One region of the Actinomyces gaoshouyii genome, then DNA from elsewhere that is predicted to be linked to it. Evidence: riboswitches for the same ligand, from Rfam matches in the RefSeq annotation. Region 1 holds a riboswitch; the other holds the start of a gene.
The links. A riboswitch is a leader RNA that binds a small molecule or an ion and turns the genes downstream of it on or off. The one in region 1 is predicted to bind FMN.

Region 1 (4,028 bases):
CGGGTCGCGGCCACTGCGGCGTCGGGGTCGGTCACGAAGGCGGCCATGCCGCGCGAGGAGGCCATGACGGCGGCGTCGAGCTCGGCGCGGCGCGCTTCCAGGACTGCCCGCGTGGTGACCAGGGAGGCACCGATGAGGGGGATGTCATCACCGACGGGGATAGTGCGCACGGCCACCCCTGACTCCTTGAGGCCGACGGCGTCGTTGTTGGAGAAGCCGATGATCGCGTCGGGCCTCGAGGCGTCCCCCGTGTCGGGCTTGGGCTGGGCGAGGGCGGCCTGCTGGGTGAAGCCGATCTCGAGGATCGTCAGGTCGGACTCGCTCAATCCCGCGCTCCGCATCGCCACCTGGAGGGCGTACCAGTTCTCCCCCGTGCGCCCGGGCAGACCCACGACCCGGCCCTCGAGGTCGGCGAGCGAGGCGACGGCGGAGTCCTCGCGGGCGATGACGCATCCCGGGTAGCGCTGGTAGTAACCGCCGATGACCACCAGCGGCGAGTCGTTGGAGGCCGCGACCACCGCCTCGTCGGCCCCGGCGATGACCATCTGCTCGGTGCCGGCCAGCAGCGCGTCGAAGAGCCCCTCGGAGCCGCCGTGGTGGCGCAGCTCGACGGACGACTCGTAATCCTTATTGGCCAGGGCCATGTAGAAGGGCGCGAACTGGATGTTCGGCGTGTAGGTCAAGCCGATGGTCAGCGCTCCGCCCGTCGCCGCGCCGCCGGATCTGAGGACCTGGGAGGCGGTGCCGGACGAGCAGGCGGCCAGGGCGCCGCCCCCGGTCAGGGCCAGGGCTGAGGCGATGAGGCCCCTGCGGGTGAGGCGGGGGCGGGAGGGCTGGCTGGTCACGGTATTCTCCTTGGGCTGCGCGGGTCGCGGGGCGGTTCGGTCGGGTCGGCGCTCAGAGGCGGTCAGGTGGCGCGCCGCCCGCGCAGGGCGGCGACGGTCCGGCTGCGGTGCTCGGCAGCCAGCAGCAGCCAGTGGACGGTGGTGGCCATGGCGCACAGCAGGGTGATGGTGGCGAACAGGCCGGTGGTGTCGACGGCGTCGCGCTGGATGGACAGCAGCTGTCCCATGCCGTCGCCACCCATGACCATCTCTCCGATGACGGCGCCGGTGATGGACAGGGTGAAGGCCGTGCGCACGCCGGCGAGGATCGCCGGCAGGACCATGGGCGCCTCCATATGGATGATCATCGTCCAGCCGTGCGCGCCGTCGAGGCGGGCAGCGTCGAGCACGTCGGTGTCCAGCCCGCGCAGGCCCAGCAGGATGGCGACGGTGATCGGGAAGAAGACCATGAAGGCGCACAGGACGACGATCGGCACGGTGCCGTAGCCGATCCACAGGACGAGCAGGGGGGCGATGGCGATCGCGGGAACCGCCTGGCTGGCCGCCACGTAGGGCAGCACCGCGCGGCGGAAGAGCTCCCAGTGGTGCAGCATCCAGGCCAGGGGGATCGCGAAGGCGGCCGCGCCGGCGCAGCCCAGCACCGCCTCGCGGAGCGTCACCCAGGCGTAGTCGAGCAAGCCGGCTTTCGTGGTGGCCATCCACAGGCGCTCCAGGACGCGCAGCGGGGCCGGCAGGAGGATCTGCGGGATGGCGCCGCTGCGGGATAAGGCGAGCCAGAGCAGCAGGACGACGGCGCCCACCAGGAGCGCGGGCAGGGGCCCGCGGTGCTCGTCACTCCGTCGCCTGCCGCGCCACGAGGGTCGTTCCGCGCTCGTGGCGCTGGGGCTGCTGCCGCCTGGCACGTCGGTTCTCCTCCGGGCTCCCCCCCCGGGTGGCCCCAGGGGCGCTCTCCGGGGTGGCGGGCCAGCGGCGCCCGTGGCGGCCGGCGCTGGTAGCTCCTGCGCGTGGCCGATCCGGCCCACGCGGCCGCCCCGTGCTTCCTCCCATCCGGACTCTCACCGTCGGTGCCGGAATCCCACCGGCTCAGCCGAGCCGATCCGCCCGGCGAGCGGAGGGCTCGGGTCGCGGACTCTCACCGCCGGCTCGGATTTCCACCGACCCCGGAGCACGTTGCTGAGGCGACTCTACCCCGAGGAGGCCCGCGCGGCCCAACGGCGCGATGGAGGCGCACCATGTGCGCATTGGTCCCATGACGAGGTCGGCCGGGCGCGCCGAGACACCGCCGGACCGGTGAGTGCGTGGTGTCGGATCTACTATCGGGAGGAGTAAGCTGCTCCTTCTCCCATCTCGCCCCGGAGGTCGTCATGCCGCGCAGTGCTGCGACGCCGTCGTACCGCACGGTCGGACCAGCACTCCTCCCCACGGCCTCCCTGCTCCTGGTCACTGCGATCTGGGGATCGACCTTTTTCATGCTCAAGGACGCCCTCGGCCTCGTGGGGGCGGCGGACTTCCTGGCGGTGCGCTTCGCGATCGCGGGAGGCGTGGCCTGCGCGCTGTCCTGGCGGCGCCTGCGCGCGCTGAACCGGGGGCGGGCGCTCACGGGGATCGGCGTGGGCACGGTCTACGGGCTGGCGCAGATCGCCCAGACGGTGGGGCTGCGCTACACGCCGGCCTCGACGGCGGGATTCGTCACCGCCCTGTACGTGGTCATCACGCCGATGCTCGCGCTGGTGCTTCTGGGCGCACGCGTGTCCCGGGCGACATGGGTGGCGGCCGTCCTGGCGCTCGGCGGAGTCAGCGCGCTGAGCCTCGACGGCCTCGCCGTGGGCGCGGGCATCCCACTGCTCCTGGCCTCAGCGTTCCTCTACGCGTTGCATATCGTGCTCCTGGGCTCCCTCGTCCAGGGGCAGGACCCCCTGAGCCTGACCGCGCTGCAGATGCTCGGAATCTGCGCCGTCCTGTGGCCGGCGGCGCTGCCGGGAGGGGTTCGCGTGCCAATGGTGCGGGGCGTGTGGGGCCCGCTGCTGTGGATGGCGCTGGCCTCGGGCCTGCTGGCCCTCCTCCTCCAGACCTGGGCGCAGGCGCGGATGAGCGCGACCCGGGCAGTGGTGGTGATGACCTTCGAGCCGGTTTTCGCCTCGCTGTTCGCGATCCTCGCCGGTCAGGAGCCCATGACCTGGCGGCTCCTGGCCGGCGGCGGGCTGGTGCTGGCGGCGATGCTGCTCTCCGAGCTCTGGCCCGTGGTCCGCGCCGAGAGCCTGGCCCGGCGGGGCAAGCGGGTGGCCTCAGAGATCCGCTCTGCCTGAGTCCAGAGCCTCCACACCGGCGACGGCTAGCTCGGCAAGGACCGTCGGTGCGCTGCGCTCGCTGACGGGCGCCGTCAGATCGGTGAGCACCCGGGTGGTGTAGCCCAGGGCCGCCGCTTGGAGGGCGGTGGCGCGCACGCAGTAGTCGAGGGCGAGCCCGACGACGTCGACCGCGCCGATGCCGCGCTCGCGCAGCCACGGGTCGAGGTAGGTCCCGGACGTCGGCGCGTCGAGACCCTCGAAACCCGAGTAGGCCGCCGAGTACTGGCCCTTGTAGAAGGCGGTGGCGCCAGGGGCGGCGGAGGTGATCTCGGGGCGCAGAGCGGCATCATCAGTGCCTGCGGCGCCATGAACGGGCCAGGTGCCCACGAAGTCCGGGGAGGCGGAGAAGTGGTCGCCTGGCTGGATGTGCCAGTCCTGAGTGGTGACGATCACGGCGTAGTGGGCCCCGGCCCCGCCGGCGAGCCAGGCAGCGATGCGCCCGGCGACGGCGGTGCCTCCCGCGACGGCCAGGTTGCCGCCCTCGCAGAAGGTGTTCTGCACGTCAACGATGATGAGCGCGCGCTTCGTCATCGTGGTCTCCTCTCCGACAGTGTCTTGCCCTCCGGCCTAAAAGTTATCGGCTTCCGCCCGGAGACGGTACCGTCCCGGCAGGCGCGGATCGGGTGATCAGGCTCCGGCCCACAGGACGATGGCGGCGGCCCAGTCCCCGTCATGGGTCAGGGAGACCGGCCAGTGCCCCGGGGACGCCGCCCCGGCCCCGAGGCTCGACTCGACGGCATCGGCGATGGCGCCGGTCAGGTTCAGGGACGGGCGCCCCCAGCGATCGGAGACGAGCTCGATCTCGCGCCAGTCCACGGACTCCGGGGCGATGACC
Region 2 (4,028 bases), 1.2 Mb from region 1:
ATCAAGCGGATCGAGAACCAGTCCAGCGGCGTCATCCCGGTGATGAAGCTCCTGGAGGACTCCTTCTCCTACGCCAACCAGCTCGGCGCCCGCCAGGGCGCGGGGGCGGTCTACCTGCACGCGCACCACCCGGATATCATGCGTTTCCTGGACACCAAGCGCGAGAATGCCGATGAGAAGATCCGCATCAAGACCCTCTCGCTCGGCGTCGTCATCCCGGATATCACCTTCGAGCTCGCCAAGAATAACGAGGACATGTACCTGTTCTCCCCTTACGACGTCGAGCGCGTCTACGGGGTCCCCTTCTCGGATATCAACGTCACCGAGAAGTACCGCGAGATGGTGGACGACGGCCGGATCAAGAAGAAGAAGATCAACGCCCGCATCTTCTTCCAGACGCTGGCCGAGATCCAATTCGAATCCGGCTATCCGTACGTCATGTTCGAGGACACGGTCAACAAGGCCAACCCCATCAAGGGCAAAGTCGTCATGTCGAACCTGTGCTCCGAGATCCTGCAGGTCTCCGAGGCCAGTCGGCTCAACGAGGACCTGTCCTACGCCTATATCGGCAAGGACATCTCCTGCAACCTGGGCTCCCTCAACATCGCCAAGACCATGGACTCCCCGGACTTCGCGCGCACCATCCGCACGGCTGTACGCGGACTGACCGCCGTCTCTGACCAGACGCATCTGCCCAGCGTCCCCTCGATCGACCGTGGCAACCACGAGTCCCATGCCATTGGCCTGGGTCAGATGAACCTGCACGGTTTCCTGGCGCGCGAGTCCATCTTCTACGGCAGCGAGGAGGGCCTGGACTTCACCAACGTCTACTTCGCCTCCGTCCTCTTCGCGGCTCTGGACGCCTCCTGTGACCTGGCGATCGAGCGGGGCCGGACCTTCGTGGGATTCGAGGACTCCGCCTACGCCAGCGGCGAGTTCTTCACCAAGTACACCACCCAGGACTTCGTCCCCGTCACGGAGAAGGTCAAGGCCATCTTCGAGGCCTCCAGCGTGCACGTGCCCACTCGCGAGGATTGGGCGCGCCTGGCCGCCAAGGTCAGGGAGCACGGCCTGTACAACCGCAATCTCCAGGCGGTGCCGCCCACCGGTTCGATCTCCTACATCAACGGCTCGACCTCCTCGATCCACCCGATCGTGGCCAAGATCGAGATCCGCAAGGAGGGCAAGATCGGGCGCGTCTACTACCCGGCGCCCTACATGACGAATGACAACCTGGAGTATTACCAGGACGCCTATGAGATCGGCCCGGAGAAGATCATCGACACCTACGCCGCGGCCACGCAGCACGTCGACCAGGGCCTGAGCCTCACGCTGTTCTTCCCCGATACCGCGACCACCCGCGACGTCAACCGCGCCCAGATCTACGCGTGGCGCAAGGGCATCAAGACGCTCTACTACATCCGCCTGCGCCAGGCCGCCCTCGAGGGAACCGAGGTCCAGGGCTGCGTGAGCTGCATGCTGTGAACGACGGTGGTGGTGCTGGTTGCGTCGAGGGCGGCCGGCACCACCATGTACGCCACGGCCAGCAGCGGCGTCATGTGCTCGGCGAGCGGTCGGTAAGTCGCGGGGGCGAGGAGCGCGGCAGGAGGGCCGCGAGCATGATGAGGGGAAGACCGTGACAGCGATGCGGGCGTTGCGCTCCTGAGCGCGATCGTCGATGCTCGGCGCGGGGGAGGGGCTGTCGCGCTATGTCGGGGGGTGGGTGGCCGGTCAGGTCTTGAATGCCGTCCGGTGATGCGGCGCGGGTGGGGTCTTGGCGCCACATGTGCGCGCAGCCGGGGAGGCGCTCACGGCGCAACCCCACCCGCAGGACCATCGGCCGCCAGCCGAACGGGGCGTGGGCCAACTCGCCCACCCACCACACCGTCACGGGGCACGACCATGGCAACCGCTCCGATGACACCACTCATCGGCCTCGACCGGACGGCACAGCACGATGGCGCGCTCCCACAGCCTGTGGCAGACTGTTCGCGTCATGTCCCGGGGACGGTGAGATTCCGTACCGGCGGTCACAGCCCGCGACCCGGTGGTCGATCCGCTCGACAACCGGCTGATCTGGTGGAACTCCAGAGCCGACAGTGAAAGTCTGGATGGGAGGGAGCATGGGCGCGCTGGCCGCATCGGCCCCACCCGGGGCCGCCGTCCCAACGCGCCTCGCGTAGAACGCGCCGCCCTCCCCTCGCCCCGCAGCCGAGAGGAGCAGGAAGTGAGAGGCGGGAACCCGCGCGAATCGACCTGGACGCGTGCCGAGAGCGAGGCCATGTCCGCGGCCCTCGAGGCCGCCCGCCAGGGCCCCCGCGGCGCCAATCCCCTCGTGGGCGCGGCCATTCTCATCGACGGGCGGATCATCGCGGTCGGCCACCACCGGGGCGCCGGCACGCCCCATGCGGAAGTCGACGCCATCGACGCCGCCCGCCACGCCGGAGCGGACTTCAGCCGAGCCGAGCTCCTCGTCACCCTCGAGCCCTGCGGCCACACCGGCCGCACTCCGCCCTGCGCCCAGGCCATCATCGATGCTGGCATCCCCCGCGTCATCCACGCCATCGACGACCCGAACCCCACCGCCTCCGGTGGGGCAGCCGCCCTTCGCGCTGCCGGCGTCGAGGTCCGCAGCGGTCTCCTGGCCTCCGAGGCCACCGTCCTCAACGCCCGCTGGCTCGAGTGCGCCCGCGCCCGCCGCCCCTTCGTCACCGCCAAGACCGCCATGACCCTCGACGGGCGCATCGCCGCCGCCGACGGCACCAGCCAGTGGATCACCGGCCCCGCCGCCCGAGCCTCCGGCCACGACCTGCGCGCACGGGCGGGCGCGATCCTCGTCGGCTCGGGCACCCTCGCTGCCGACAACCCCCGCCTCACCGCCCGCGTCGGCTCGGGTGCTTCCAGCGCCTCCACGTCCCCCATCCACCAGCCGCTGCGCTGCGTCATGGGCCTGCGCCCCGTCCCCTCGGATGCCGCCCTGCGCGCCGACGACCACTGGCTCCACCTGCCCACCCGCGATCCCCGCGAAGCCCTCGCTGTTCTCGCCGAGCGCGGCATCGGACACGTCCTCATCGAGGGAGGTGCCACCGTGCTGACCGCCTTCCTCGCCGCGGATCTCGTCGACGAGCTCATCGTCCACATCGCACCCCTCCTCCTGGGCTCCGGCCGCGGCGCCGTCGGCGACCTCGGTATCGCCACCCTCGCCGGCGCCCATCGCTTCCAGCCAGACTGCCCGCCCGTCCTCCTCGGCGACGACATCGTCATCCGTTGCACCGCCTCCCCGCGCGCCCACTGACCCCATACGGAAGGACCCCCATGTTCACAGGCATCATCGCCGGCACGGGTACCGTGCTCGACCTCGCGCCCACTAATCGCCCCGGCGTCACCCGGCTCATCATCGATGCGGGCGAGCTCATCGCCGACCTCCCCGACGGCGGCTCGCTCGCCGTCAACGGGGTCTGCCTGACCGCCGTGCCCGCCCCCGGCGCCTTCGCCGCCGACCTCATGGGCGAGACCCTTCAGCGCACCACGCTCGGCTCCCTCGGCGCCGGCAGCCGCGTCAACCTGGAGCGCTGCGTGCCCGCGGGCGGCCGCCTCGACGGTCACATCGTCCAAGGTCACGTCGACGCCGTTGGCGCAGTCCTGGCCATCACGGACCAGGGCGGGTGGATGCTCATGCGCGTTTGCCTCCCCGCTCCCCTGGCGGGTCAGGTCGCCGCCAAGGGCTCCATCGCCGTCGACGGCGTCTCCCTCACCGTCACCGGCGTGAGCCCCGCCGACGAGCGCGAGCCCTGGTTCGAGATCGGCCTCATCCCCGCCACCCTGGCCACCACCACCCTCGGTGAGGCGCGGGTGGGAGCCCTCGTCAACCTGGAGACCGATGTCGTGGCCAAGTACGTCGCGCGCCTCGCCGACGTCGGGGCCGCCCACTCCGCGCAGACGGGGGAGACCGCATGAGCGCCTCCGCGATCCCCGCCGGGTTCGACGACGTCGTCCGCGCTGTCGAGCAGCTCGCCGCCGGCCGCCCC

Region 2: another riboswitch for FMN. It lies ahead of ribD (bifunctional diaminohydroxyphosphoribosylaminopyrimidine deaminase/5-amino-6-(5-phosphoribosylamino)uracil reductase RibD); the one in region 1 lies ahead of B6G06_RS04435 (ABC transporter permease).

The regions. Positions count from the first base shown of each region.
Region 1 is NZ_CP020468.1:1,089,087-1,093,114, reverse strand. Features, by position in the region: gene B6G06_RS04440 (ABC transporter substrate-binding protein) at 1-845, opposite strand, end outside; gene B6G06_RS04435 (ABC transporter permease) at 908-1,747, opposite strand; FMN riboswitch at 1,876-2,017, opposite strand; gene B6G06_RS04430 (DMT family transporter) at 2,210-3,151, shown strand; gene B6G06_RS04425 (isochorismatase family protein) at 3,131-3,724, opposite strand; gene B6G06_RS04420 (holo-ACP synthase) at 3,821-4,028, opposite strand, start outside.
Region 2 is NZ_CP020468.1:2,276,605-2,280,632, reverse strand. Features, by position in the region: gene nrdE (class 1b ribonucleoside-diphosphate reductase subunit alpha) at 1-1,485, shown strand, start outside; FMN riboswitch at 1,995-2,127, shown strand; gene ribD (bifunctional diaminohydroxyphosphoribosylaminopyrimidine deaminase/5-amino-6-(5-phosphoribosylamino)uracil reductase RibD) at 2,228-3,295, shown strand; gene B6G06_RS09650 (riboflavin synthase) at 3,316-3,957, shown strand; gene ribB (3,4-dihydroxy-2-butanone-4-phosphate synthase) at 3,954-4,028, shown strand, end outside.